2 regions of the Micromonospora sp. NBRC 101691 genome follow, and region 1 is predicted to be linked to the other one. Evidence: predicted binding sites of a transcription regulator. Region 1 holds the regulator's gene; the other holds the start of a gene.

Region 1 (14,210 bases):
GCCGGCGCGGGTCGCCGCGCAGGGCGTCGGCGTCGTGGTCACGGAACGGATCGGCGACCGGCGGCGGCGCGGACGGGCGCTGCTTCGACCGGCGCAGCGCGACGAGGGCGACGACCAGGCCGGCCACCCCGAACAGACAGCCGACCGCCGTCACCAGGTACGCCAGTGTCCCGTTCACCATCGCCCGCCTTTCGTCCGCGTCGGCGCCTGACGGTAACAACCACACGCACCTGCGCAAACAGCAGCGCGATTGAGCGATCGGTCAGCTACCGGGCGTGTCCGGCGAGGGGCTCTGCGGCTGCTCGGGACGGGGTTGCGGGGGCAGGTGGACGGACGGGTCCGGACAGATCAGGTACCCCGGTGGCAGGGCGTACACCGGAGGCGTCGGGTACCCCGACGGCAGGACGGGCAGATGCGGGCCGGCGTACGGCCCCGACGCACCCGGCCAGGGCCATCCGGGCGGGGTCGGGGGCCGGTCCCCGTCGTCGGTGCGGAAGTAGCGGCTGCCGGGCGGCAGGGCCAGCAGCAGTACCACCGCCAGGGTGAGCAGCAGGGCGATTCCCACGCCGAGGCCACCGGCGGCGGTGAGCAGGTCACCGCCGACACCGGCGTCGCCGTAGAGCGTGTCGAGGAACTCGGACTCCTCCCACAGCGGCTCCCCGTCCGGACCGGTGGTCGGCTCCGTCCACTCCTCGCCGACCAGGAAGAACGGCAGGAAGGCGAAGCCGAGACAGCCCTGCCCGAAGCAGCAGAGCAGTTGCGCCCCACCGGCCACGAAGACCAGGACCCGGGCCGTGCCGCCACCCTGGAACACCGGCCGGGCGGTGGCGGCGAGCCATCCCGCCAGCACCAGGGCCGGCAGGCAGAACAGCACCGTCATGAAGAGGTTGCCGAAGCGTTCGCCGCTCACCTCGTCCGGGTCGGCGTCGGGCACCTTCGCCGCCGCCCGGTCGATCTGGCCGTCGAACTGCACGGCTGCGGCCACGGTCAGGCCCACCGCCACGAGCAGGACGACCACGGTGGCCAGTTGGAGCCAGAAGGCGACGGTGACGGCGGTCGGCCGAGCTGCTCGGACCGGCTCGGCCGGAGAGGGGATCATGCCCGGGGAGGGTACGGGTTCCCTCCCTCCCCGGGCACCACCGTTCAGCCGGCGGAGGTGACGGTGAGTGCCTCCTTGCTGTCGGCGAGGTCGACCCGGACCGTGTCGCCGTCCCGGATCTGGCCGGCCAGCAGGGCCCGCGCGAGCTGGTCGCCGATGGCGGACTGGACCAGGCGGCGCAGTGGACGGGCACCGTAGATCGGGTCGTACCCGTGCTCGGCGAGCCAGACGCGGGCCGGTTCGGTGATCTCCAGGCCGAGGCGGCGGTCGGCGAGCCGTCGGCGCATCCGCGCCAGCTGGATGTCCACGATGGCCCGCAGGTCGTCGCCGTGCAGGGCGGCGAAGACCACGATGTCGTCCAGCCGGTTGAGGAACTCCGGCTTGAAGTGCGACCGGACCACCGCGAGCACGCCCTCCCGGCGCTGCTCCTCGGCGAGCGTCAGGTCGCTGATCACCGACGAGCCGAGGTTGGAGGTGAGGATCAGGATGGCGTTGCGGAAGTCGACGGTGCGGCCCTGGCCGTCGGTGAGCCGGCCGTCGTCGAGCACCTGGAGCAGGATGTCGAAGACGTCCGGGTGGGCCTTCTCCACCTCGTCCAGCAGGATCACCGAGTACGGCCGGCGGCGCACCGCCTCGGTCAGCTGCCCGCCCTCCTCGTACCCGACGTAGCCGGGCGGGGCACCGACGAGCCGGGCGACGGAGTGCTTCTCGCCGTACTCGCTCATGTCGATGCGGACCATGGCCCGCTCGTCGTCGAAGAGGAACTCGGCGAGCGCCTTGGCCAGCTCGGTCTTGCCGACGCCGGTCGGGCCGAGGAAGAGGAAGCTGCCGGTCGGACGGTCCGGGTCGGCGACCCCGGCGCGGGCCCGCCGGACCGCGTCGGAGACGGCGGCGACCGCCTCGGGCTGGCCGACCACCCGCTCACGCAGCGACTCCTCCATCCGGAGCAGCTTGGCGGTCTCGCCTTCGAGGAGGCGGCCGGCGGGGATGCCGGTCCAGGAGGCGACCACGGCGGCGATGTCGTCCGCGCCGACCTCCTCCTTGAGCATCGCGCCGTCGGCCTGGAGCCGGGCCAGTTCCTCCTCCGCCGTCGCCAGGTCGGCCTTGAGCGCGGGGATGCGGCCGTACCGCAGCTCGGCGGCACGTTCCAGTTCGCCGTCCCGCTCGGCCCGCTCGGCCTCGCCGCCGAGCCGTTCCAGCTCCTCCTTGGCGGTGGAGAGCTTGGTGATGTGGCTCTTCTCCAGTTGCCAGCGGTCGGAGAGCGCGGTGAGCTGCTCGCGCTTGTCGGCCAACTCCTTGCGCAGCCGTTCGAGGCGCTCGGCGGAGGCGGCGTCCGGCTCCTTGGCCAGCGCCATCTCCTCGATCTCCAGCCGGCGGACCGCCCGCTCGATCTCGTCCACCTCGACCGGCCGGGAGTCGATCTCCATGCGCAGCCGGGACGCGGACTCGTCGACCAGGTCGATGGCCTTGTCGGGCAGGAAGCGGTCGGTGATGTAGCGGTCCGACAGGGCGGCGGCGGCGACCAGGGCGGCGTCGGTGATCCGCACGCCGTGGTGCACCTCGTAGCGCTCCTTCAGACCGCGCAGGATGCCGATGGTGTCCTCGATGGTCGGCTCGCCGACCACCACCGGCTGGAAGCGGCGCTCCAGGGCCGGGTCCTTCTCGATGTGCTCGCGGTACTCGTCCAGGGTGGTCGCGCCGACCATGCGCAGCTCGCCCCGGGCCAGCATCGGCTTGAGCATGTTGCCGGCGTCCATCGAGCCCTCGCCCTTGCCCGCGCCGACCACGGTGTGCAACTCGTCGAGGAACGTGATGACCTGGCCGTTGGAGTTCTTGATCTCCTCAAGGACGGACTTGAGCCGCTCCTCGAACTGGCCGCGGTACTGGGCTCCGGCGACCATCGCACCGAGGTCGAGCGAGACGAGCTTCTTGTCCCGCAGCGACTCGGGCACGTCCCCGGCGACGATCCGCTGGGCCAGCCCCTCGACGATGGCGGTCTTGCCGACACCCGGCTCGCCGATCAGCACCGGGTTGTTCTTGGTCCGCCGCGACAGCACCTGGATGACCCGGCGGATCTCCGAGTCCCGGCCGATGACTGGATCGATCTTGCCGTCGCGGGCGCTGGCGGTCAGGTCGACGCCGTACTTCTCCAGGGCCTGGTAGCTCTGCTCGGGGTCGGCGGTGGTGACCCGCCGGTCCCCGCCCCGGATACTCGGGAAGGCGGCGACCAGGTTCTCCTCGGTGGCTCCGGCGCTCCGGAGCGCGCCGGCGACCGCGCCCCCGACCCGGGCCAGGCCGGCGAGGAGGTGCTCGGTGGAGGTGTACTCGTCACCGAGCGGGCGGGCGATCTGCTCGGCCGCGCCGATGGCGTTCACGAACTCCCGGGACAGGGTGGGTTCGGCGATGCTGGAGCCACGCGCGGCGGGCAGCGTGTCGGTCGCGCGTACGGCGACCCGGCGCAGCTCGACCGGGTCGGAGCCGGCGGCGCGCAGCAGGCCGGCAGCGGTGGACCCAGCGGTGTCGAGCAGGGCCAGCAGCAGGTGCCAGGGTTCCACGGTGGCGTGCCCGCGCTGGTTGGCGACGGCGACGGCACCGGTGATGACCTCGCGGCTCTTGGTGGTGAGGCGTTCCGTGTTCATGGGCTCCCCCGGAATCGGCGTGTCCACTGAGAGAGACACAACCAGAGTTGAGCCTATTCCACTCAACTTCAGCGGTGTGAGCCGAGTCACACGGCGGTGTCAGCGGTGGTCGAGAACCACCCGCACCCAGTGCTGCCCGACGGAGAAGCCGCCGCCGGCCAGGACGACGTCGCCCGGCCCACGGGCGCAGAGCGTGCCGTCGGCGAGCACCGTGAGGTGGTGCTCCGGGGTGAGCGGCCAGGCCATCCGGTGGTACCGGTCGTTGGTCACCATCCCGGCCCCGCCCGGCCCGGTCACCACCACCATGCCGCCACCGACCGGAACCATCGACCGGATCCGCTCCGGGCGGTCCTCGGGGTCCACCAGTTCCCAACCCGGGCCGCCCTGCCGCCACAGCGCCGGGAAGGACGTCCGGTCCGGGCGCTCCCCGACCAGCCACGCCGTGTCCGTCGCGTCGATCACCGCGCGGAGCACGGACACCTCGCCGTCCGGCGGGGACACCGCCAGCCGCAGCCAGCGCCGGCCGCCGTCGGGCGACATCGCGGCGGACGGCCGGCCGTCGTGCACCCCGGCCACGACGATCCGGTCGTCCCGCGAGGCGACCGTGTTGATCCCGGGTACGTCCGGCTGGGTGTCCAGCGGACGCAACCGGCGGCCGTCCCACTCGGCGAGCTTCCCGGTGGCCTCGACGACCTGGAACCGCCCCTGCGCCCCGACCCAGACCGGAGGGACGGACCGGGAGTACGTGAACGTGGCGCCGCCGTCGGTCGAGGTGTACCAGCCGTGCGGTTCGCTGAGCAGCACGAGCAGATTGGAGGCCGTGTAGAGCTGCTGGTTGTCGGCGATCGGGCGGGGATGCCGCAGCTCCCGCCAGGACCGACCACCGTCGGCGGTGCCGTAGAGCAGGGCCGGACAGGCGGGACCCGGCGGCGTCCCGTCGCACGTGGCGAAGAGGGCGTAACCGTTCCGCGCGTCGCTGAACTCGACGTACGGCCGGTCGTACCGTTCGGGCACGGCGACCCGCACCTGGCGTACCTCGTCGAAGGAGGCCGGCGGCAGCGTCGTCGCCGGTGTCGACGGAACCGGTGGGGTCGGAGGAGCCGGCGGTCGGCGCCGGACGTCCCCGATCGCGCAGCCCGCCAGAGCTGGTACGAGCAGCAGTGTGACCAGCCACCGACAACGCCGCTCGGTCATGGCCCTCCTTCGCGCCGGTACCGTACCGTGACCGCCGTGCGAGTACGTGTCGAACAGACTGCCCTACCGGGAATCGGTGTACGTCACGACCTGTTGACGGAGTCCGGACGCCGGCTCGGCGTGGTGTCCCACCGCAACGGCCGACGTGATCTTGTCCTCTACGACCCTGATGATCCCGATTCCTGCCAGCACGACATACCCCTGACCGACGACGAGGCGGAGGCGCTGGCCGACATCCTCGGCGCGTCGCTGATGCTCGGTCAGCTCACCGGGCTGCGGGAGCAGGCCGCCGGGCTGCTCACCGAGCAGATCGCCATCCCGGCCGGCTCGAAGTACGTCAACCGCCGGCTCGGCGACACCAAGGCCCGGACCCGCACCAGCGCCTCCATCGTGGCGGTGCTGCGCGGCGGCGAGGTGATCGTCTCGCCCGGCCCCACCTTCCGCTTCGAGGCCGGTGACGTGGTGGTCGTGGTCGGCAACCGCAAGGGGCTCGACGGGGTCACAGCCATCCTCGCCGACAGCGACCCGGACGGCTGAGGCGCGGATGCACGACTTCACGACGCTGCTCATCGAGGTCGGGGCGCTGCTCTTCCTCCTCGGTCTCCTCGGCCGGCTCAGCCGCCGGATCGGTCTCTCCCCCATCCCGCTCTACCTCCTCGCCGGGCTCGCCGTCGGGCACGGCGGCATCCTGGAGATGCACGCCAGCGAGGAGTTCTTCGCCGTCGGCGCGGAGATCGGCGTCATCCTCCTGCTGGTCATGCTCGGCCTGGAGTACTCGGCGAACGAGCTGGTCGGCAACCTGCGCTCGGCGGCCCCGGCAGGCCTGATCGACGCCGTCCTCAACGCTCTGCCCGGCGCGGCGTTCGCGCTGCTGCTCGGCTGGGACTGGATCGCCGCCGTGGTGCTCGCCGGCATCACCTGGGTCTCCTCGTCCGGGGTGATCGCCAAGGTCCTCGCCGACCTGGGTCGGGTCGGTAACCGGGAGACACCGGTGGTCCTCTCGGTGCTGGTGATCGAGGACCTGGCCATGGCGCTCTACCTGCCGTTGGTCACCGCGCTGCTGGCCGGCGTCGGGCTGCTCGGCGGCGGGATCGCCCTGGCCATCGCGGTCGGGACGGTGCTGCTGGTGCTGGTCGTGGCGATCCGGTACGGCGACCTCATCTCCACCGCGATGTCCGCGAAGGACCCGGAGGCGCTGCTGCTCGGGGTGCTCGGGATGACCCTGCTGGTCGCCGGCATCGCGGCGAAGCTCCAGGTGTCGGCCGCAGTCGGCGCGTTCCTGGTCGGCATCGCGCTCTCCGGTCCGGTGGCACACCACGCGACCGAGTTGCTCACCCCGCTGCGGGACCTCTTCGCCGCAGTCTTCTTCGTCTTCTTCGGCCTGGTCACCGACCCCCGGGACATCCCGCCCGTGCTGCTGCCGGCGCTCGCCCTGGCCCTGGTGACCATGGGCACGAAGACGATCACCGGATACCTGGCCGCCCGCCGGGCCGGCATCGCCGAACCCGGGCGATGGCGAGCCGGGCTCGCCCTGGTGCCCCGGGGCGAGTTCTCCATCGTCATCGCCGGACTGGCGGTGGCCAGCGGCGAGGTCCCCGCCGGGCTGGCCGCGCTCGCCACCGCGTACGTGCTGATCACCGTGGTGACCGGCCCGATGCTCGCCCGCCTGCCGGATTTCGCCTGGTTCAAGCAGTGGCTGCGGCGTCGGGCGGCGGCCCGACCGGTGGAACCGGTCCCGACCCCGGACTGACGCGACGTCGGCCGGCCGGGTCGCCCGGAAGGGGGAACCGGCCCGGCCGACGGTCGCTGAATCCGTCCCGCCGAGGTCTTCCGCCGCCGCGCCGGGCCGCGCTACCGTTTCGCCCCAGCACACCAGGTTCCCGCGGACACCCGGTACGCCCCGCGGGCACGAGCGGAAGGCTGCCGGTACGTGCCCGAGTCGACGTTCCCCGGCTTCGCCAATCCCGTCGACCCGTCTCCGGCGGAGCTGCGGACGTGGGCGTACCAGCCGGACTCGGTGCCGCTGGCATCGATGCCGCCGGACTGGGACCTGCTCGTCGCCGGTGACCACCTGGTCCCGACCCTCTTCGAGCTCGCCATGGACCCCGCCTGCCCGGCCCGGCGGTTCGCGCTGCACTGCCTCTACATCTACGCCGCCGACGGCATCCGCACCCAGTTCCGCGCCCACCCGAAGCGTCGTCTGCGCAAGCTGGTCGAGCAGGCCGAACTGACCGGCGACCACCTGGTCCGCACCTGGGCCTACAACGCCCGGGTGCTCATGGAACGGCCCGACCTCTTCGACTACCACGACTGGTGCGAGGGCGGCCTGGTCCGGGAGAACCGCCGGCTCGGCTGAGCGGGGAACGGGCGTCACCCCGGCGGCAACGACAGCCGGGGCGCGACTCCCCGCCAGGGCCCGTCCGCCCGGCAAACCGGCCGGGCTGCTGAGGCACAGGCCGGGATGCACGGGAAACGGGCCGGGACCCCCCGTGGATCCCGGCCCGTGCCTCAGGTGCCTGCGCCGTGCTTCCGGCCCTTCCCGCCCGGCCCCGGTCGCGGTGCCGTCCGGTCCGGCCCGGCCCGGTCGCCCTCGGCGGTGCTCCGACGCTCGACGGCCCGGCCGGGCTTGCCGGCGAACCGACTCCCGGTGATGGCGTCGAACTTCTCCCGCACCGTCTCGGCGACCCGGTCCAGGCGCTCCTCGGCCTGCTGTGCCACCTTCTTCGCCGGCTCCGTCATGCGCCTCCCCCTTGCCGTCACCCGCCCCTGGCTCCGCTCGGCCACGACGGTGGGCCCGGCTGGTGCGGACTCGACCTGGTTCCGAGGCTAGTCGGGCGGAGCCGGCCGGGCCGGCGGTTCCCGGAACAGGGCACCACCCTGCACCAGGAGGACGGTGCAGGGTGGTCAGCGGTGGTGAGGGTGGTAGCAGGGGACCCCTGCTCATCAAAAAGCGGTAACAGGGGACCCCTGCTACCACCACCACCGCAGCAGAGGCGGGAGTCAGCGGTCGTTGGGGCGGCGGGGCCGCCACACCACCAGTGCGGTGGAGGTGCGGGTGGTGGGGACGATCTCCCGGCCGGGGAAGCGGGCCATCGCCTCCAGCTCGGCGATCCGCCGGTACGCGGCGTTCAGCTCCGTCTCCATCTCGGCGAGCCGGGCCTGGGCCTGCTCCAGGAGCTGCTCCAGGCCGATGATCCGCTTGATGCCGGCCAGGTTGACCCCGTCGTCCTGGCTGAGCCGCTGCACCTCACGCAGCAGCACCACGTCCCGGACGCTGTAGCGGCGACCACCACCGGCCGCCCGCCCCGCCTGCACCAACCCGAGCCGGTCGTACTGCCGCAGCGTCTGCGGGTGCATGCCCGCCATCCGTGCCGCGACCGAGATCATGAGTACCTTGGCGTCGTAGGCAGGGTCACCCGAGCCGACGAACCCGTCCGCCATCCCGCTCACCTCCGCGTGTGCTCCACCGTGCCGACCGAACCGACGCGCTGCCCACCGAACCGACGCGTTGCCTGAAGCAACGTGTTGCTAACTGATGCGACGCACCCGCGCGTCGAGATGTTCCCGGGCCGCCGCCGGGGTGTGCGCGGCGAACTCCTCCAACGCGGCGCGCGCCTCGTCGGAGAGGCGGGCCGGGACCACCACGTCCAGGGTGACCAGCAGGTCACCGGCCTGTCCGTCACGGCGGACCACGCCCTTGCCCCGGGCCCGCAGGACCCGGCCGCCGGGCGTGCCCGGCGGCACCCGCAGGGTCACCGCCCCGTCCAGCGTGGGCACCCGCAGGTCGGTGCCGAGCGTCGCCTCCGCGAAGGTGATCGGCACGGTCAGGGTCAGATCGTCCCCGCTCCGCCCGAACAGGTCGTCGGGACGAACCTTCACGTGCACGAAGAGGTCGCCCGCCGGGCCGCCGCGCTCGCCCGGCTCGCCCCGGCCGGCCAGCCGGATCTTCTGCCCGTCGGCCACCCCGGCGGGGAACCGGACGTTGAGGGTGCGGGTCTTGGTGACCCCGCCGGTGCCCCGGCACTCGGGGCACTTCTCCTCGACGATCGTGCCGACACCCTGGCAGTTGCGGCAGGGCTCGGCGAAGCTGAACGACCCCTGGTTGCGGTTCACCATCCCGGAGCCGTGGCACTGGGCACAGGTCACCGGTCGGGTGCCGGGCTTGGCCCCGTCCCCGTGGCAGGTGTCGCAGACCCCCGGCGCGCGCAGCGTCAACGGGAGGGTCACGCCGCGTACCGCGTCGGGGAAGTCCAACGCGACCTCGGCCTCGACGTCCCGGCCCCGGGCCGGACCACGCGGCCGGGCCGGGCCGCCCCCACCTCCGCCGGAGAACATCGACCCGAACAGGTCGGAGGGGTTGAACCCACCGAACCGGCGGTCACCGCCACCCGCGCCGCCGCCGCCGAACAGGTCGGAGACGTCGAACGGTACGCCACCGCCCGCGCCCCGGGCGTTGCGCCGGAACGCGCCCGAGCCGAAGAGCGTACGCATCTCGTCGTACTCCCGACGCCGCTTGTCGTCGGAGAGCACGTTGTACGCCTCGGAGGCGGCCTTGAACCGCTCCTCGGCCTGCGGGTCGTCCGGGTTGTGGTCCGGGTGGGACTCCCGGGCCAGTTTCCGGTACGCCTTCTTGATGTCGTCCGAGGAGGCGGACTTGTCCACGCCGAGCACGGCGTAGAAGTCCTTCTCCAGCCAGTCCTTGGAACTCACCGGTCCACCCCCTTCCACCCGACGTGCACCGGGCCTCCCGTCCACCCGGTGCCGGTGGACGGGAGGACCCGGTCACGGTCTCGTACTACTCCGGATCGGCGACCGCGACCATCGCGGGCCGCAGCAGGCGCTCGCCGAGCTGGTAGCCCCGGCGCATCACCTGGACGCAGGTCGGCTCGCTGACCTCGGCCGAGGTCTGGTGCGCGACCGCCTCGTGCCGGGTCGGGTCGAAGGGGTCGCCCTGCTCACCGAAGACGGTGAGGCCGAACTTGCCCAGTGCCGTGGTGAGCTGCTCGGCCACCGTGCCGAACGGGCCCACCAGGTCGCCGTGCTCACGGGCCCGGTCGAGGTCGTCGAGGATCGGCAGCAGCGCGGTGAGCACCGCGCCGGTCGCCTGTTCGCCGACCAGAGCCCGGTCCCGATCGACCCGCTTGCGGTAGTTGGCGTACTCGGCCGAGACCCGTTGCAGGTCCCGGGTGCGTTCCTCCAGCTCCGCCCGGAGCGCCTCCAGCTCGGCCCCGAGCGGGGCGGCCGGGGCTCCGTCGGCCGGCCGTGCCGGGGCGTCGACCACCGGCGCGCCGTCCGAGGCCGTCTCGTCGACGGTCGAGGAGACCTCGTCGACCACCACCTCGGCCTCCTCGACCAGTCCCGCCGCGGATTCGGCTTCGTCCCCGCCGGCCGGCGTCGCGGAGTCACCCGGCACCGAACCGGGGGTCTCCTCCGGGTCGGTGGCGCGTGGCTTGTCCGTCATGCGGCTACCTCAATCCCTCTGCCGTGGGTTCGTGACGGGGTGGGACGTCACTTCTTCCCGTCCTCGTCGACGATCTCGGCGTCGACCACGTCGTCGGCACCGCCCTTGGCGCCGCCCGGCGCGCCACCGGCGGCCCCGGCCGCGCCCGGCTGCTCGCCCTGCTCACCCTGCTGCTGGGCGTAGAGCAGCGAGCCGGCCTGCTGGGAGACCTGCGCGAGCCGCTCGTGGGCCGACTTGATCTTCTCGATGTCCTGGCCACCGAGCGCACCGCGCAGCTCGCCGAGCGCCTCGTTGATCTGGTCGCGGTTCTCGCCCGGCAGCTTGTCGCCGCTCTCGGCGAGGAACTTCTCGGTCTGCCACTGGAGCGCCTCGGCCACGTTGCGGGTCTCGGCGTCCTCGCGGCGGCGCTTGTCCTCCTCCGCGTGGTCCTCGGCGTCCCGGCGCATCCGCTCGATGTCGTCCTTCGGCAGCGAGGAGCCGCCGGTGATCGTCATCTTCTGTTCCTTGCCGGTGCCCAGGTCCTTGGCGTGCACGTTGACGATGCCGTTGGCGTCGATGTCGAAGGTGACCTCGATCTGCGGCACGCCACGCGGCGCGGGCGGGAGGCCGGTCAGCTCGAAGGTGCCGAGCTTCTTGTTGTAGGCGGCGATCTCCCGCTCGCCCTGGAAGACCTGGATCAGCACGGACGGCTGGTTGTCGTCGGCGGTGGTGAACACCTCGGACCGCTTGGTCGGGATGGTGGTGTTCCGCTCGATCAGCTTGGTGAAGATGCCGCCCTTGGTCTCGATGCCCAGGCTCAGCGGGGTCACGTCGAGCAGCAGGACGTCCTTGACCTCGCCCTTGAGCACGCCGGCCTGGAGCGCCGCGCCGACCGCGACGACCTCGTCCGGGTTGACGCCCTTGTTGGGGTCGCGGCCGGTGAGCTGCTTGACCAGGTCGGTCACGGCCGGCATCCGGGTCGAGCCACCGACCAGGATGACGTGGTCGACGTCGGCGACCTTGATCCCGGCGTCCTTGACGGCCTGCTCGAACGGACCCTTGCAGCGGTCCAGCAGGTCCTGCGTCATCCGCTGGAACTCGGCGCGGCTGAGCGTCACGTCCAGGTGCAGCGGGCCGGCCGAACCGGCGGTGATGTACGGCAGGTTGATGTTGGTGTTGGTGGCGGCGGACAGCTCGATCTTGGCCTTCTCGGCGGCCTCGCGGAGCCGCTGGAGGGCCATCTTGTCCTGGGAGAGGTCGATGCCGTGCTCGCCCCGGAAGGTCTTCACCAGGTGGTCGATGATCCGCTGGTCCCAGTCGTCGCCACCGAGCTGGTTGTCACCGCTGGTGGACTTGACCTCGACGACGCCCTCGGCCAGCTCCAGCAGGGAGACGTCGAAGGTGCCACCACCGAGGTCGAAGACCAGGACGGTCTGCTCCTTGGAGCCCTTGTCCAGCCCGTACGCCAGGGCGGCGGCGGTCGGCTCGTTCACGATCCGCAGCACGTTGAAGCCGGCGATCTCGCCGGCCTCCTTGGTGGCCTGACGCTGGCCGTCGTTGAAGTACGCCGGGACGGTGATCACCGCGTCGGTGATCTGCTCGCCCAGGTACGCCTCGGCGTCCCGCTTGAGCTTCATCAGCGTCCGGGCCGAGATCTCCTGCGGGGTGTACTTCTTGCCGTCGATGTCGACGGTCCAGTTGGTGCCGATCTCCCGCTTGACCGACCGGATGGTCCGGTCCGGGTTGGTCACCGCCTGACGCTTGGCGACCTCACCGACGAGCACCTCGCCGTTACGGGCGAACGCGACGATCGACGGGGTCGTACGCGAGCCCTCAGCGTTGGCGATGACGGTGGGCTCACCGCCCTCGAGAACGCTGACGCAGGAGTTCGTCGTGCCGAGGTCGATACCGACCGCACGTGCCATCTTCGCTTCCTCGCTTCGTTACGTTGAGCAGGTGACGGGCACCGCCCGAAGAACACCCACCGCAAGTTGAGTGGACTTGACTCAATAGTGCCACGCCTGCCGCGATCGTCAAGTCGGGGTTGAGCCGACCCGACGCAACCCTTAACACCGGACCCCGCTGTTGTCTTCCCTTGCACCGGTCGGGCACGCTTTAGCGGTGACGACGCACGGGGAATCCGCCACCCACTCCGGCGCGCCCGCCGTCGCCGCCACCCACAGCGGAGCAGCCACCGCCGCAGAGGACCCGACCGGGACACCCGGGGACGACCTGTCCACCGCCCTCGCCGGCCTACGCGCCGCGGCCACGGCCGCCCGCTTCCCGCTCGACCTGCCCTCCGCCGAACCGGCCCGGCGCAACGCCGCCGCCCTCACCGACCAGCTCGACGACTACCTCCTGCCCCGGCTCGCCCGACTCGACGCCCCGCTGCTGGTGGTGGTCGGCGGCTCCACCGGCGCGGGCAAGTCGACCCTGGTCAACAGCCTGGTCCAGGCCCGGGTAAGCGCCGCCGGGGTGCTCCGGCCCACCACCCGGTCACCGGTGCTGGTCTGCAACCCGGCCGACTCGGGCTGGTTCCGGCAGGGCGAACTGCTGCCCGGGCTGACCCGGACCAGCGAGCCCAGCGAGGACCCGCGCACCCTGCAACTGGTCACCGCGCCCGCGCTCCCACCCGGGCTGGCCTTCCTCGACGCGCCGGACATCGACTCGGTGGTCGACGCCAACCGGGCGCTGGCCGGGCAACTCCTCGCCGCCGCCGACCTCTGGCTCTTCGTCACCACCGCCGCCCGGTACGCCGACGCGGTCCCCTGGGAACTGCTGCACAACGCGCGGGCCCGGGGAGCGGCCATCGCCCTCGTCCTGGACCGGGTTCCGCCGGAGGCCACCGAGGAGGTCTCCGCCCACCTCGCCGAGATGCTCGCCACCCACGACCTGGGCGCGGCACCCCTCTTCGTCCTGCCGGAGACCCAGGTCGACGGGCAGGGGCTGCTGCCGGAACGGGTGACGGCGCCACTGGGTGAGTGGTTCGCCCGACTCGCCGCCGACGCCGAGGCCCGCGCCGCCGTGGTCCGACAGACCCTCGACGGCGCGCTCGCCGCGCTCGGCCCGATCACCGAAACCCTCGCCGAGGCCGCCGACGAGCAGACCACCGCCGCCGACGCGCTCGACGACCGGGTACGCGGCGCGTACCGCGGTGCCCAGCGCACCGTCGAGCAGGGCCTCTCCGACGGTCGGCTGCTCCGGGGCGAGGTGCTGGCCCGCTGGCAGGAGTTCGTCGGCACCGGCGAGTTCTTCCGCACCCTGGAGGCGCGGATCGGTCGGCTCCGCGACCGCGTCGTCGCCGCCGTCACCGGGCGACCGGCCCCCGCCAACGAGCTGCGCGACGCCATCGAGTCCCAGCTGGTCACCCTGCTGCGCGGGGTGGCCGCCGAGGCGGCCGAGAACGCGTACACCGGGTGGCGGGCCCACCCGGCCGGCGCGGCGCTGCTCGAACCGGACCTGGCGCATCCCTCCGCCGACCTGCCGGAACGCGCCGAGCGGCTGGTCCGCGACTGGCAGCGGGGCGTGCTGGACCTGGTCCGCACCGAGGGCGGCGACAAACGCTTCGTCGCCCGCACGGCGGCGTACGCGGTCAACGCCACCGGCCTCGCCGTGATGATCGCGGTGTTCGCCTCGACCGCCTTCGTGCCGACCGGTCTGGAGGTGGCCACCGGAGCGGGCACCACGGTCGCCGCGCAGGCCGTCCTCCAGGCGATCTTCGGCGACCAGGCGGTCCGCAACCTCGCCCGCCAGGCCCGGGGCGACCTGCTGGAACGGATCGACACGCTGCTCGACGAGGAGGCCGCCCGGTTCCTGGCCCGTACCGCGAGCGCCCGGC
Region 2 (14,210 bases), on a different contig from region 1:
ACGCCGACCGGGAGGGGGAGAACTGATGGCCGCCACCACGATGGCGAAGGCGCTCAACGCCGCGCTCGCCGACGCGATGGCCGACGACGACCGGGTGCTCGTCTTCGGCGAGGACGTCGGCCAGCTCGGCGGCGTCTTCCGGATCACCGACGGGCTGCTGGCCCGCTTCGGCGACAAGCGCTGCTTCGACACCCCGCTGGCCGAGGCCGGCATCGTCGGCTTCGCCGTCGGCCTGGCCATGTCCGGGCTGCGACCGGTGGTGGAGATGCAGTTCGACGCGTTCGCGTACCCGGCGTTCGAGCAGATCGCCTCGCACGTGGCGAAGATCCGCAACCGCACCCGGGGCGCGCTCAGCGTCCCCATGGTCATCCGGGTGCCGTACGCGGGCGGTATCGGCGGGGTGGAGCACCACTGTGACTCCAGCGAGGCGTACTACGCGCACACCCCCGGGCTGAAGGTGGTCACCCCGGCCACCGTGGACGACGCGTACGCGCTGCTGCGCGCGGCGATCGACGACCCCGACCCGGTGGTGTTCCTGGAGCCGAAGAAGCTCTACTTCTCCAGCGCCGAGGCGGCGCTGCCGGCGACCGCCCCGCCGATCGGCCGGGCCGTCGTCCGGCGGGCGGGCCGCGACGCCACCCTGATCGCGTACGGGCCGGCGCTGCCGGTCGCCCTGGAGGCCGCCGAGGCCGCCCGCGACGAGGGCTGGGACCTCGAGGTGGTCGACTGCCGCAGCATCGTCCCGTTCGACGACGAGACGGTCACCGCATCGGTACGCCGCACCGGCCGGTGCGTGGTGATCCAGGAGGCGCAGGGCTTCGCCGGGGTCGGCGCGGAGATCGCCGCCCGGGTGCAGGAACGCTGCTTCCACGCCCTGCACGCCCCGGTGCTGCGGGTCACCGGCCTGGACATCCCCTACCCGGCCCCGATGCTGGAGCACACCCACCTGCCGTCGGTGGACCGCATCCTCGACACCGTCGCCCGGTTGCAGTGGGACGACCAGCCCGACAGCCGCTGGCTGCCCCGCCTGGAAGGCAGCGCGGCGTGACCACCGTGGACGGCACCCGGGTGTTCCTCCTGCCCGACCTGGGGGAGGGACTCACCGAGGCGGAGATCGTGCAGTGGCGGGTCGCCGTCGGCGACGAGGTGACCGTGGACCAGACCGTGGTCGAGGTGGAGACCGCCAAGGCGGTCGTGGATGTGCCCTGCCCGTACGCCGGTCGGGTGGTCGCCCTGCACGGCGCGGCGGGGGAGGTCCGTCCGGTCGGCCAGCCGCTGGTCACCGTGGCGCCGCTGGACGCGGGCCCGGCCGAACCGGCCGGCCACGCCACCTACCGGGAGGAGGAACGCGCCGGGTCGGGCAACGTGCTGATCGGGTACGGCACCGGGCACGGCCCCGGTCGGCGGCGTCGCCGCCCCCGACCGACGGTGGCCCCGGAGCCGTCGACCACCCGACCGACCGTGGCCCCGGCACCGGCCGCCGCCCCGGCGGTCGCGAACGGCGCCGGTGGCAGTGACCTGGGCGGGACCGGCACGGGCACCGGCTCTCCGGTCATCTCGCCGATCGTCCGGCGGTTGGCCCGGGACCACGGCATCGACGCCACCACCCTGCGCGGCACCGGTCCCGGAGGCGTGGTCCGGCGGGCCGACGTGGAGGCCGCGCTCGCTGCGGCGGCCACCCCGCAGACGGCTGCGGCGACGGGGTCCCACCCGTCCCCGGCTCCCACCGCCGAGGACCTGGTCATCCCGCTGACCGGGGTCCGCAAGGTCATCGCCGACAAGCTCTCCCGCAGCCGGCGGGAGATCCCCGAGGTCACCATCTGGGTCGACGTCGATGCCACCGGGCTGCTGGAGACCCGGACGGCGATCAACGCCGCCAACCCGGACCGGCCGGTCAGCATCCTGGCCCTGATGGCCCGGATCTGCCTGTCCGGGCTGCGTCGGTTCCCGCAGCTCAACGCCCGCGTGGACGGCGAGGCACAACGCATCGTCCAGTCGGCCGGGGTGCACCTGGGGATCGCCGCGCAGACCGACCGGGGGCTCGTCGTCCCGGTGCTGCGGGACGCCCAGCGGCTCACCACCGCCGAACTCGCCGCCGCGCTGACCGAGACCACCGCCGCGGCCCGCGCCGGTACCCTTCCGCCGGCCCGGCTCACCGGAGGCACCTTCACCCTGAACAACTACGGGGTGTTCGGCGTCGACGGCTCCACCCCGATCATCAACCACCCGGAGGCGGCGCTGCTCGGGATCGGCCGGATCGTGGACAAGCCCTGGGTGGTCGACGGGCAGCTCGCGGTCCGCAAGGTCACCCAGCTCAGCCTGACCTTCGACCACCGGGTCTGCGACGGGGGCGTTGCCGGCGGCTTCCTGCGGCACGTCGCCGACTGCGTCGAACGGCCCGCCGTGCTGATCGCCAACGTCTGACCGCGTCCCCCCGCTCACCCCGTCCGCCCGGTCGGCCCGGTTCACCTCCCGGGTCGGCCGGGCGGATGCCGTCCCACCCGGCCGTGGCCGTCCGGGTCGGTCAGGGACGTTCCCGCCCGGCCGCCGGGGCCGGTGCCGCCCGAACCGCCCGTCGACGACCGTCACGGCAGGGACGGGACACCGCCACGCAGCGGGCTCCCGCCGGACCGACCGGGCCGTTCCCCCACATCCGGTCAATTCTCGCCAATGATGGCAGGTAATTGCGCGGACGATTCTGCGGAAATTGCGCCGACCGTCGAGCGGCAGTGGTGACAATGTGCCGGAGGGAAAACGGGAACGGGGGGAGAACCATGGAGTGGAGGCGGCGGATCAGACTGTCCGCGGTGACCATGACGGCGACCGCTCTGGCGCTCGGCGGGTGCACGGCGGAGCGGACGCCGGAGAAGAAGGAGGCGGCGGCCCGGGTGCCGTTGGACCTGACCGTGACGCCCGCCGACCGGACCCGGGACGTGCCGATCAGCGCCGAGGTCGGCATCGCGGTCCGTGGCGGCAAGGTCAAGGAGGTCCGGATCCGGGACGACAAGGGGACGCAGGTCCGCGCCGAGCCCCGCGAGGACGGTACGGCCTGGGTGCCGGCCGCGCCCCTGGCGCACCGCCGGACGTACACCGCCGAGGTGACCGCGGGCAACGACGCGGGCGAGACCGCCACGCGCAGCACGACCTTCACCACCGCCGCGAAATCGAACGCTTCGGCAATTACCAGCACGCTCTACTTCGCCGGGAACCGGACGTACGGAACCGCGATGCCGGTAACCGTGGCGTTCGACCCGCCGATTCCGAAAGACGCCAGGGACGAGGTTCAGCGTCGGTTGTTCGTCCGGACCGACCCGCCGCAGCCGGGCGCCTGGTCGTGGCTGGAGGACGGCAGCCAGGTCTACTACCGGGCACCGGACTTCTGGCGACCGGGCACCAGCATCAGCGTCCGTTCGGCGCTGGAGGGACTGCCGATCGGTCGGAACCGCGTCGGGGACGCCGACCGGCGGGCCACCTCGCAGATCGGCCGCCAGGTGGCGCTGGAGATCGACAACGCCACCAAGCAGATGTCGGTGTTCCAGGACGGTCGGCTCCTGCGCCGGATCCCGGTGAGTCTCGGCAAGCCGAGCACGCCCAGTTCCAGCGGCCGGATGGTGATCATGGAGAAGCACGAGCGGACCACCTTCGACACCCGGGGTGAACCGAACGGCGGCTACGTGGTCGACGTGGACGACGCCCAGCGCTACACCTGGGGCGGTGAGTTCATCCACTCCGCCCCGTGGTCGGAGGGAGACCAGGGCAACACCAACGTCTCGCACGGCTGCGCCAACGTCTCCGCCAGCGCCGCCGACTGGTTGATGGGCATCACCCAGGTCGGGGACCTGATCACGGTGAAGGGCACCGAGGTGCCGTTGCAGCCGGGCAACGGCTGGACCGCCTGGAACGTCGGTTGGGAGGAGTTCGTGAAGGGCAGCGCGCTGCCGGTGCCGGGAAACCTGCGGCCCGCGCCGACCGGTAGTCCCGCGGCGCCGGCCGCCGGGGCGACGCCCGGTCCCGCCTCCACCGGCAGCGGCGGCTGACCCGTCCGGCACCGGGCGGTCGGCCGGTGCCGGACCTCCGCCGGGCCCGGCGTACGGTGTCGGGCCCGGCCGGGCGTCGCGGCAGGTCCGACCGGGTGGCGGACCTGCGACGACGCCCCCGGTGCGGCATCATGATCCCATCGGGTGGCACCCGGGGGGAGTCAGTCATGCGTGTCCGTGCCGTCGGCGCCGTCGACCTCATCTGGGACGAGCAACCGCCCTACGACGACCGCGCGGGCGGCCGGCTGGCCCGGGTCGTCGTGACCAAGGAGTTCCAGGGGGATCTCCAGGCCTCCAGCGTCGCCCACCTACTCAAGGCCGAGTCGGCCCGGCCGGGCTCGGGCGGCTACGTCGGCCTCGAACGGGTGGTGGGCACGCTGCACGGCCGGCCGGGCAGCTTCGTCCTCCAGCACTGCGGAGTGATGGAGCGGGGCGCGGGCTCGCTGACCATCCAGGTGGTCCCGGACACCGGCACCGGGGAACTGGCCGGGCTGACCGGCACCATGGAGATCCTGCTGGTCGACGGCGAGCGCGGGTTCACCTTCGACTACACCGTCGAGAGCTGACCCGGGCTCGCCTCTGGCGGCGCCGTCGAGAGCTGACGTCGCGGCGGCGCTGGCGGCGGCGGGTGGAGCGGGTCCTCCTCCGGGAGGGTGAGGGGTTTTCCCGGACCCGACCCGGGGCGTACCCGGGGATCGGTCCGCGGCAGGAGGAAAGTGTCGGTGCTACCGCCTAGATTCGAGGTCATGAGGCAGCGCAGCGACCGGCTCGAGGTCGAGGTCAGCGTCGGTGACCGGGTGGTCGACGTGCGGGTGTCCGGCGAGATCGACATCGCGACGGTGGCCCAGTTCCGGTCGGTGCTCTGGGCCCAGCCGCCCCGGCCCCTGCTGCGACTCGACCTCTCCGCCGTGCCGGTCTTCTCGGCCGCCGCGATCCGCACCCTGGTCGCCGCGCACCTGGGCGTCCGGGCCCGGGGCGGGGAGCTGGTGCTGGTCGACCCGCACCCGATGATCCTGCGGGTGCTCCACGGCACCGGCCTGCACCGGGTCATCCCGGTGGAGGACGCGCCGCGGCTCACGCTGCCGGCCGGGCGGCCCCCGGCGGAGACCCCGCGCGCGTCCCGGGAGGACCAACGCGCCGACGTGCCGGTGCCGACCCCGCCGGGCGACGCGGCGCCCTTCGCCGCCGCTCCGGTGCGGCGGTCGTGGGCGGTCACCGACGCGTCCCGTTCCCGGGTGCCGGCCGACCGGCGTCCGGCGCCGCAGGGCCGGACCCGCCCGGGGCTGCCCTACCGGCCTCTCGCGGCGGTCTGACCGGCGACCCGCCGGTCGGGGCCGCCGGCGCACCGACGACCCCGACACTCGCGGGTCAGCGGACGCCGAGCAGGTCGACCACGAAGACCAGCGTCTCGCCCGGCTTTATGACGCCCCCGGCGCCCCGGTTGCCGTAGCCCAGGTGCGGCGGGATGGTGAGCCGGCGTCGGCCGCCGACCCGCATCCCCACCACGCCCTGGTCCCAGCCGGCGATGACCTGGCCGGCGCCGAGCCCGAACTGGAAGGTCTCGCCCCGGTTCCAGGAGGCGTCGAACTCCCGTCCGGTGGAGTGGGACACCCCGACGTAGTGCACGGTGACCAGCTGCCCCCGCTCCGCCTCGGGGCCATCGCCGACCGTGATGTCCTCGACGACCAGATCGGCGGGCGGGGCGCCCTCGATCGGACCCACCTCGGGCTTGTTCATCCTGGTTCTCCTGCCTCGCGGGATCACTGTCCCGGTCGATCCTGCCGGATCGTCAGCTGCCGATGCCCGGCAGGACGTCCACGCGCTCGGCTCCCCGGACGGCCGGGCCTTCCGCCGGGGCGGACACGACGCGGCGGACGCCACCGGGTGGTGACGTCCGCCGTGGTGCCGGTGCGTGGTCAGCGCAGCCAGGGGAACCGCTGGACGAGGGGGAGCTTCGCCCAGGCCCGGCCGAGGCCGAGGGTGTCCCCGGCGGCGACCAGCGCGAGACCGGCCAGCAGGGCCGCGTTGATCAGGTGCTCGTCCATGACGGGGTTGTTCTCGGGAGGCAGGACCACCGTCCACATCATCACGTAGAGCAGGCCACCGGCGACGGCCGCGATCCGCATGCCGATGCCGAGCAGCAGGGCCAGGCCGATGCCGAGCAGGCCCGCCATGAACAGCCAGTCGGCCCAGACCGCGCCGGCGATGTCGTGGTAGAGGCCCTGGAACGGTCCCTCGGCGCCGAAGGCCAGGAAGCCCTTGGTCGGGCTGCCCCCGTCGATCCAGGCGTTCTGGGCCTCGGTGGCGAAGCCGAGGCCGAAGGTCTTGTCGAGGAAGGCCCAGAGGAAGGTCCACCCCAGCGCGATCCGGATGCCGGCGAAGACGTACCGGGCGGCCCGGGTCCGGGTGGTCCCGACGGTCGGGGTTCCGTTGCGGTGGGTGCCGGTCGGTGCCGCCGGAGTGGTGGTGCGGGTGGTGGCCCGCTCGATCGTGGCGGTCATGGTGTCCACGTCCTTCCTCGTGCCTCGCACCGCTTCCCGGTGACGAATCCATTCCATCCCCTCGCGGTCGCCGGGAGCAGGGCCGTCCGGTCCCGCGTCCGGCGGGACCTTCGCCCCCTTCCCGGGGGTCCTTCGCGGGCCGGAGGTCCCGGGGTCTTCCGGTGCCTTCGCCTCTGCCTCGCCCGACGGCGCCGGCCATAGCGTCCGGTGTGCACGGGACGACAGGGAGGTCGGCATGAGAACGTGGCAGGTGGGCGACGTGATGACCGTGGACGTCGCGACGGTCGACGGACAGACCCCGTACCGGGAGGTCGTGGACCTGCTGGTCCGGCGGGGGATCAGCGCGGTCCCGGTGGTGGACGGCTTCCGCCGGGTGCGCGGGGTGGTCTCCGAGGCGGACCTGCTGCACAAGGTCGAGCGGGCCGGCCGCCCGGACGAGCGTCGGATCTTCGAGGGTCGGCGTCGCCGCGACGCGCGCGTCAAGGCCGATGCGATGGTGGCCGAGGAGCTGATGACCGCGCCGGCGGTCACCACCCACCCCGGGGCGTCCCTGCCGGCGGCGGCCCGGTTGATGGACCGGGAACAGGTCAAGCGTCTGCCCGTGCTGGACGACCTTGGCCGGCTGGTCGGCATCGTCACCCGCGCGGACCTGTTACGGGTGCACCTGCGTCGGGACTCGGAGATCCGCGAGGACGTGGTGCAGGAGGTGCTGCGCCGGGTGCTCGCCGTCCGGGACGGGCTGGTCACCGTCCGGGTGCGGCACGGCGAGGTGGCCCTGGACGGCCGGGTCGACCGACGCAGCTCCGCCGAGCTGGCGGTCCGCCTCGCCGGGCAGGTCAGCGGCGTGACCCAGGTGGTCAGCACCCTCGGCTACGAGGTGGACGACACGGTCACCCTGGAGTGGGCGCCCGGAGTCACCCCGGTGGCGTGACCGGGAGGTCGTTCAACCGGGGTGCGTGAGCCGCCGGGCGAGTTGCTCCGCGAGCACCGTGGGCGCCTCGGCCAGCGACGGGCCGTACCAGGTCAGGTGCCGGCCGGAGAGGAGCGCGCAGGGCACGCCGGGAAAGGCGTCCGGGCCGTCCTCGGCGGTGAACCGGTACGGCTCGTCCGGCAGCACCACCAGCTCCGGCCGGTGGTCGCGCAGCTCGTCGAGGCCGGGGCGGGGGTAGCGTTCCGGATGGTCGGCGTAGAGGTTGTGCACGCCGAGCCGGTGCAGCACGTCCCCGGCGAAGGTGTCGCCGCCGAGCACCACCCACGGCCGGCGCCAGACCGGCACGACCGCGCGCCGGGGCCCGGCCGGGGCCGGCGGGGTCGCCCAGGCACGCCGGGCGGCGGCCAGCCACTCCGGTTCGCCGGACGCGCCGAGCGCGGCGAGCAGCTCGCCCAGTTCGGTGAGGGCCTGCGGCACGGTGCGGGGATAGGTGACGCGCACCGGTACGCCGGCGGCGGCCAGGGCGTCGGCGTCCTCGCGGCGGTTCTCCTCGACGTTGAGCAGCACGACGTCCGGGCGGAGCGCGAGCACCCGGTCGAGGTCCGGGTACTTGCTGCCGCCGACCCGGGTGACGGTCAGACCGGCGGGGTGGGTGCACCAGTCGGTCGCGCCGACCAGCACACCGGGCAGGGTGACCGCCACCGCCTCGGTGAGCGACGGCACCAGGGACACCACCCGCATCTCCGCACCTCCCCGTCCCGGCCGGTCGGCCGATGTCGATGATGCCCGATCCGGGGGTCCCACGACGTGGTGGCGGTCCCGGTGCCGCCCGGAACCGCGCGCGACACCGGCACGGCACGTCCCGCCGGAGGCGCGGGGAGGCCGGGGTGGGCCGCCCGGCGGGTGACCGCCGACTCCGTCCTACACTCTGGCCCGGCACTCTGGCCCGGCACCGAGGGATGGAACGTGGGACAGATGACGAGCACCGGACCCGACGACGGCTCCCGGCTGCGTCCGCTCGCCGCCGGACGTGGCCCCCTCCTGGAGCGTGGTGGCCATGTCGTGCACACCGCCCGCCGCCTCGGTGAGCTCGTGTCGGGCCGTCCGCCGGGGATCACCGGCCACCAGTGGAGCACCGCCGGTCGGGCCACCCTCGACGTCGTGGTGTGTGACGGCGGTACCGGACGACCGGTGTTCGCCGTGGAGTTCACCACCCCGGCGCCGGAGGCGCAGCGCGAGATCCGGATGCGTGACGCGGTCTACACGGCGGTCGGCCTGGCGGTGCTCCGGATCCAGTCCGCCACCCTGCGGCCCGGTCCGCACGCGCGTCGGGTGGCGGAGTACCTGGTGGACGCCCGTGGCTACACCGCCGGCATGCCGGAACCGGGCGACCCGGAGGCCGAGCAGCCGGTGGGTTTCCGGGACATCGTCGGCCGACTGCCCGACGGGCGCAGCGGCCACGTCAACGACCTGGGCGCGATCGCCCGTGCCGCCGCGGTCGAGGCGTACGTCGCACGGCAGCTCGTCGACCCCATCGTGCGCGGTCTGCACGTGCGTTGGACGAACGGCTCCGTCGAGGGCTGGGCCTGGGCCGAGGTACGTCCCGGCCGCTGTCTGGTCGAGCGGGTCCTGCTCTGGGAGCACCGCTTCTCCTGCGGGGTCGACGCCGCGCGGCTGGCCGGGGACCTGGCCGTCACCGCGATCGGTGAGCACCTGCGTCGGATCGACGCCGGCGAACCGGACCTGGTGCCGCGCAGTGACCTCGGACGGGACTTCGAGGCGCTGCGGTCCCGTCGTGGCGAGATGGCGCACCGGTTCGACTTCGACCATCTCACCTTCGACTGACTCCGCGCGGGGCCCACCGGCCGGGCCGTGCCCGAACCGGTGGACGTCGCCCGGCGACCCCGGTCCGTCGGGCGGGCGAACGTGAAAGGACATCGTCGGCAGTCGACGCGTTCCGGGTCCACGAATACCGCTCGCCCACCCCCCCGGTGGGAAACGGGACCCGCGGGCGGTCCCGCTGCCTCCGGCGGTCACGCGGGCCGGCCGGTCGGTGCTCCGGCCGGCGGACGTCCGATGCTCGGCGTGAAGCCCGGCCACGGTTCTGCGCGACCGTGTCGACCGCGACCCGCGAGGGCCGGCCGCCGGCCGGCCGGACCGGTCGACGCGGCACCGGGACGGTGGTGACCGCGTGCCATCGGCCCTGGCCGGCGGAGGCCGTGCGGCGCGGAAAGCGGGCAGCGGAGCCCTTGGCGGGACCGGTGGAAAGGGTGGCCCGGCCGACGCCTGGGATTTCCCAGCGTGACGTCCGGGCTCCGGATGGTTATGTCGGCCGGTTGATCAGCGGTTCTTGTACGCCTCGACGACCGACACGGGGATGCGGCCACGCTCGGAAATCTCGTAGCCGTTCTTCGTGGCCCATTCGCGGATCGCGCGGTTCTGCTCACGATCCATTCCGGACGTCGCCGGACGCCCCGGACGGCGGGCTCCCCGGTTGCTCTCCACGACGCCCCGGCCGATGCGACGGCCAGCGGCGATGTACGGGTCCAGAGCCTTACGCAGGACCCCCGCGTTTTCGTCCGACACATCGATGGTGTACATGACGCCGTCGAGCCCGAACTCGACCGTCCGGTCGGCCTTTCCGCCGTCGAGGTCGTCCGTGAGAACTGTGATTACTTTCCTGGCCATCGTCCATTACTCCTTGCGCGTGGCGGGGTGTGGCTAAGAGTTTGACGTATCGCACGGCAAATCCGCAACAATGCGCGGCCTTCGGCATTCCATGGTGCGCACCAGGCGGGTGAAAACCCGCCCCGGCATGGAAATTGCCAGTCGGCGGGTCTCGCCGCCGACCGTCTCCGAAGCTCACCGGGCGGGCGTCGGGGAACCCGCGCCGCGATGGCGAATACCGTTCCGGCGCCGAGTAGTCCCACTCGGCCCGCGAGCGCGGCTGCCTCCGTCCGGTCGGCCACCCGGAGTTTACGCAGCGGCGAAGCGGACATCCGCTTCCCGGTCCGTTCCGGGACGTGCAGCTCACCGCCGATCTCCACGGTGCTTGTCCGGTCCGTCGGGGCACCGCCCGTCCCGCCCACTCGGGCCGTGGCGTGGGTCACACGTCGGAACAAGGTGACCGTGCGCCGACTTGAGTCAGGCACGCTCAAGTCAACGCGATGGCAGGTGTTCGATGGCAACTCTTCCCGTACTGCCCCTGACCGACACCGTCCTGCTGCCCGGCATGGTCATCCCGGTGACCCTCGACCCGACCACCCAGGCCGCGGTCGACGCCGCCCGTGCCACCGGCGACCAGAAGCTGCTCGCCGTGCCCCGTATCGACGGCGAGTACGGCCCGGTCGGCGCGGTCGCCACCATCGAGAAGGTCGGCCGGCTGCCCAGCGGCGAACCGGCCGCCGTCGTCCGTGGCCTGACCCGGGCCCGGATCGGCTCCGGCGTCCCCGGACCCGGCGCCGCCCTCTGGGTCGAGGCCACCGAACTGCCCGAGCCCGCTCCCGCCGGCCGGGCCCGGGAACTCGCCCGCGAGTACCGCGCGCTGATGACCTCGGTGCTCCAGCAACGCGGCGCATGGCAGGTAATCGACGCGATCGAGCGGATGACCGACCTGTCGGAGCTCGCCGACTCCGCGGGCTACGTCTCCTGGCTGACCCTCGGCCAGAAGACCCAGCTGCTCGCCGCCCCGGACGTCACGGCCCGGCTCGAACTCCTCGTGAACTGGGTCCGGGACCACCTCGCCGAGCAGGAGGTCAGCGAGCGGATCAACAACGACGTCCGGGAGGGCCTGGAGAAGTCCCAGCGGGAGTTCCTGCTCCGCCAGCAGCTCGCCGCCATCCGCAAGGAACTCGGCGAGGACGAGCCGGACGGCTCCGCCGACTACCGGGCCCGGGTCGAGGCCGCCGACCTGCCGGAGAAGGTCCGCGAGGCGGCGCTGCGCGAGGTCGGCCGGCTGGAGCGGGCCAGTGACGCCTCCCCGGAGGCCGGCTGGATCCGTACCTGGCTGGACACCGTCCTGGAGATGCCCTGGACCACCCGTACCGAGGACGACACCGACCTGGCCGCGGCCCGCGCCGTGCTCGACGCCGACCACGCCGGCCTGGCCGACGTCAAGGACCGCATCCTGGAGTACCTCGCGGTGCGCAACCGGCGCGCCGAGCGGAACCTCGGTGTGGTCGGCGGACGCGGTTCCGGCGCGGTGCTCGCCCTCGCCGGCCCGCCCGGCGTCGGCAAGACCAGCCTCGGCGAGTCGGTGGCCCGCGCCCTCGGCCGGAAGTTCGTCCGGGTCTCCCTGGGCGGCGTCCGCGACGAGGCCGAGATCCGTGGCCACCGGCGCACCTACGTCGGCGCGCTGCCCGGCCGGATCGTCCGGGCGCTGCGCGAGGCGGGCTCGATGAACCCGGTCGTGCTTCTCGACGAGGTCGACAAGCTCGCCGCCGGGTACGCCGGCGACCCCGCCGCCGCCCTGCTGGAGGTGCTCGACCCGGCGCAGAACCACACCTTCCGCGACCACTACCTCGAAGTCGACCTCGACCTGTCCGACGTGCTCTTCCTCGCCACCGCGAACGTGGTGGAGAACATCCCCGGCCCGCTGCTGGACCGGATGGAGCTGGTCAACCTGGACGGCTACACCGAGGAGGAGAAGGTGGCCATCGCCCGGGACCACCTGCTGCCCCGGCAGCGGGACCGGGCCGGGCTGACCGCCGAGGAGGTGACGATCACCGACGCCGCGCTGGCCCGGATCGCTGCCGAGCACACCCGCGAGGCGGGCGTACGGCAGCTCGACCGGGCCCTGGCGCGGATCCTGCGCAAGGTCGCCGTGACGCTGGCGACCGAGCCGGGACCGCTCCACGTCGACGTCGACGACCTGGCCCGCTACCTGGGCCGCCCGAGGTTCACGCCCGAGTCGGCGGAGCGGACCGCCGTCCCGGGGGTGGCGACCGGCCTGGCCGTCACCGGCGCCGGTGGCGACGTGCTCTTCGTCGAGGCGACCGGCATGGACGGCGAGCCGGGGCTGACCCTCACCGGGCAGCTCGGCGACGTGATGAAGGAGTCCGGGCACATCGCGCTGTCGTACCTGCGCTCACACGGTCGCCAGCTCGGCCTGGACCCGAACGCCCTCGCCGGGCGGCGGATCCACCTGCACGTACCGGCCGGGGCGGTGCCCAAGGACGGTCCGAGCGCCGGCATCACCATGGTCACCGCGCTCGCCTCGCTGGTCAGCGGTCGACCGGTCCGCCCGGAGGTCGGGATGACCGGTGAGGTGACCCTCTCCGGCCGGGTGCTGCCCATCGGCGGGGTGAAGCAGAAACTGCTCGCCGCGCACCGGGCCGGCCTGACCGAGGTGGTCGTCCCGGCCCGGAACGCGCCGGACCTCGACGACCTGCCGACCGAGGTCCGCGAGGCGCTCACCATCCACACCCTCGCCGACGTGGCGGACGTGCTCGCCGTGGCGCTGCGTCCCGCCGACGCCGACGCCGACACCCGCACCGGTCCCGCGCTCGCCGCTGCCTGACCGGGTTGGTTGGTAGCAGGGGTCCCTTGCAGTGCCCCGGGCACTGCAAGGGACCCCTGCTCGGCAAAAAGCGGTAACAGGGGGCCCCTGCTACCACCCTGCTCACACGCGAGGAGGGTCAGCGCTGGTCGCGGTCGCGGCGTACGGTCGCCTTGCGGCCCTTGATGGTGCTGTCGCGCAGCCCGGCGATCACCTCGTCGGCCACCGCCTGGGGTACCTCCACCAGGGAGAACCGGTCGGCGATCTCGATCGAGCCGATGTCCCGGCCGCTGAGCCGGGTCTCCCCGGTGATCGCCCCGACCAGGTCCTGGGGACGGACCCCGGCCCGCCGGCCCAGCCCGATGAAGACCTGGGTCGTCCCGCCCGCGCGGGACCGGGACGGACGGCGCTCGCCCCGGCTCTCGAACCCGGGCCGGGTCTCGCGGGGAGCACGGACCGGCGCCTGCGGGATCTCCTCCTCGTCGTCGGCGCCCGGCCCGGCGGCCTCGTGCGCGAGTTTCACCGCGGCGAGCGCGACCTCCATCAGGTCGAACTCGTCGGACAGCGACTCGACGATCACCCGGAACGGCTCCAGGTCGTCCTCCAGCAGGCTCTCCCGCAGCGCCGCCTGGGTCAGCTCCAGCCGTCGGGTCCGCAGGTCGGCCACCGTGGGGATCTTGTCGATGACGATCCGCTGGCCGGTCACCCGTTCGATGGTCTTGAGCATCCGGTGCTCGCGGGGTTCGGCGAGGGTGATCGCCACGCCCTCGCGTCCCGCCCGGCCGACCCGGCCGATCCGGTGCACGTACGACTCAGGGGCCGACGGGACGTCGTAGTTGACCACGTGGGTGAGCTGTTCGACGTCCAGCCCCCGGGCGGCGACGTCGGTGGCCACCAGCAGGTCGGCGGTGCCGGCCCGCAGTCGTCCCATCACCCGGTCCCGCTGCTCCTGGCTCATCCCGCCGTGCAGCGCCTCGGCCCGGTAGCCCCGACCGTTCATCGTCTCGGTGAGCCGGTCGACCTCCTCCCGGCTGCGGCAGAAGACGATCGCCGCGGTGGGGGACTCCACGTCCAGGACCCGGCCCAGCGCGGCCGGCTTGTGCGCCCGCGCCACGATGTACGCGCGCTGCCGCACCCGGGGCGTCTCCCCGGCGACGGCCGGCTCCCGGGCGATGAGGATGCGCACCGGGTCGGTCAGGTGCTGCCGGGCCATCCCGTCGATGCGCGCCGGCATCGTGGCTGAG

Evidence for each region. The regulator HspR, encoded in region 1, represses chaperone genes until heat shock. The targets are predictions, from matches to a motif close to TTGAGTNNNNNNNACTCAA.
Region 2: a site for HspR is predicted at 10,609-10,627, ahead of lon (endopeptidase La). Genes of this name have one in related genera too.

The regions. Positions count from the first base shown of each region.
Region 1 covers NZ_BSTB01000005.1:194,294-208,503, forward strand. The annotation lists gene QSK20_RS11495 (DUF4178 domain-containing protein) at 1-178, opposite strand, end outside; gene QSK20_RS11500 (hypothetical protein) at 263-1,099, opposite strand; gene clpB (ATP-dependent chaperone ClpB) at 1,144-3,738, opposite strand; gene QSK20_RS11510 (beta propeller repeat protein) at 3,838-4,932, opposite strand; gene QSK20_RS11515 (cation:proton antiporter regulatory subunit) at 4,969-5,469, shown strand; gene QSK20_RS11520 (cation:proton antiporter) at 5,477-6,682, shown strand; gene QSK20_RS11525 (hypothetical protein) at 6,863-7,288, shown strand; gene QSK20_RS11530 (hypothetical protein) at 7,441-7,671, opposite strand; gene QSK20_RS11535 (heat shock protein transcriptional repressor HspR) at 7,933-8,373, opposite strand; gene dnaJ (molecular chaperone DnaJ) at 8,461-9,642, opposite strand; gene grpE (nucleotide exchange factor GrpE) at 9,728-10,393, opposite strand; gene dnaK (molecular chaperone DnaK) at 10,441-12,297, opposite strand; gene QSK20_RS11555 (ABC transporter) at 12,494-14,210, shown strand, end outside.
Region 2 covers NZ_BSTB01000004.1:89,416-103,625, reverse strand. The annotation lists gene pdhA (pyruvate dehydrogenase (acetyl-transferring) E1 component subunit alpha) at 1-26, shown strand, start outside; gene QSK20_RS09250 (alpha-ketoacid dehydrogenase subunit beta) at 26-1,048, shown strand; gene QSK20_RS09245 (dihydrolipoamide acetyltransferase family protein) at 1,045-2,424, shown strand; gene QSK20_RS09240 (L,D-transpeptidase) at 2,775-4,037, shown strand; gene QSK20_RS09235 (DUF3224 domain-containing protein) at 4,205-4,603, shown strand; gene QSK20_RS09230 (STAS domain-containing protein) at 4,784-5,350, shown strand; gene QSK20_RS09225 (FKBP-type peptidyl-prolyl cis-trans isomerase) at 5,406-5,774, opposite strand; gene QSK20_RS09220 (hypothetical protein) at 5,954-6,547, opposite strand; gene QSK20_RS09215 (CBS domain-containing protein) at 6,774-7,469, shown strand; gene QSK20_RS09210 (helical backbone metal receptor) at 7,482-8,210, opposite strand; gene QSK20_RS09205 (hypothetical protein) at 8,445-9,314, shown strand; gene QSK20_RS09200 (histone-like nucleoid-structuring protein Lsr2) at 9,810-10,157, opposite strand; gene lon (endopeptidase La) at 10,651-12,987, shown strand; gene QSK20_RS09190 (DEAD/DEAH box helicase) at 13,106-14,210, opposite strand, start outside.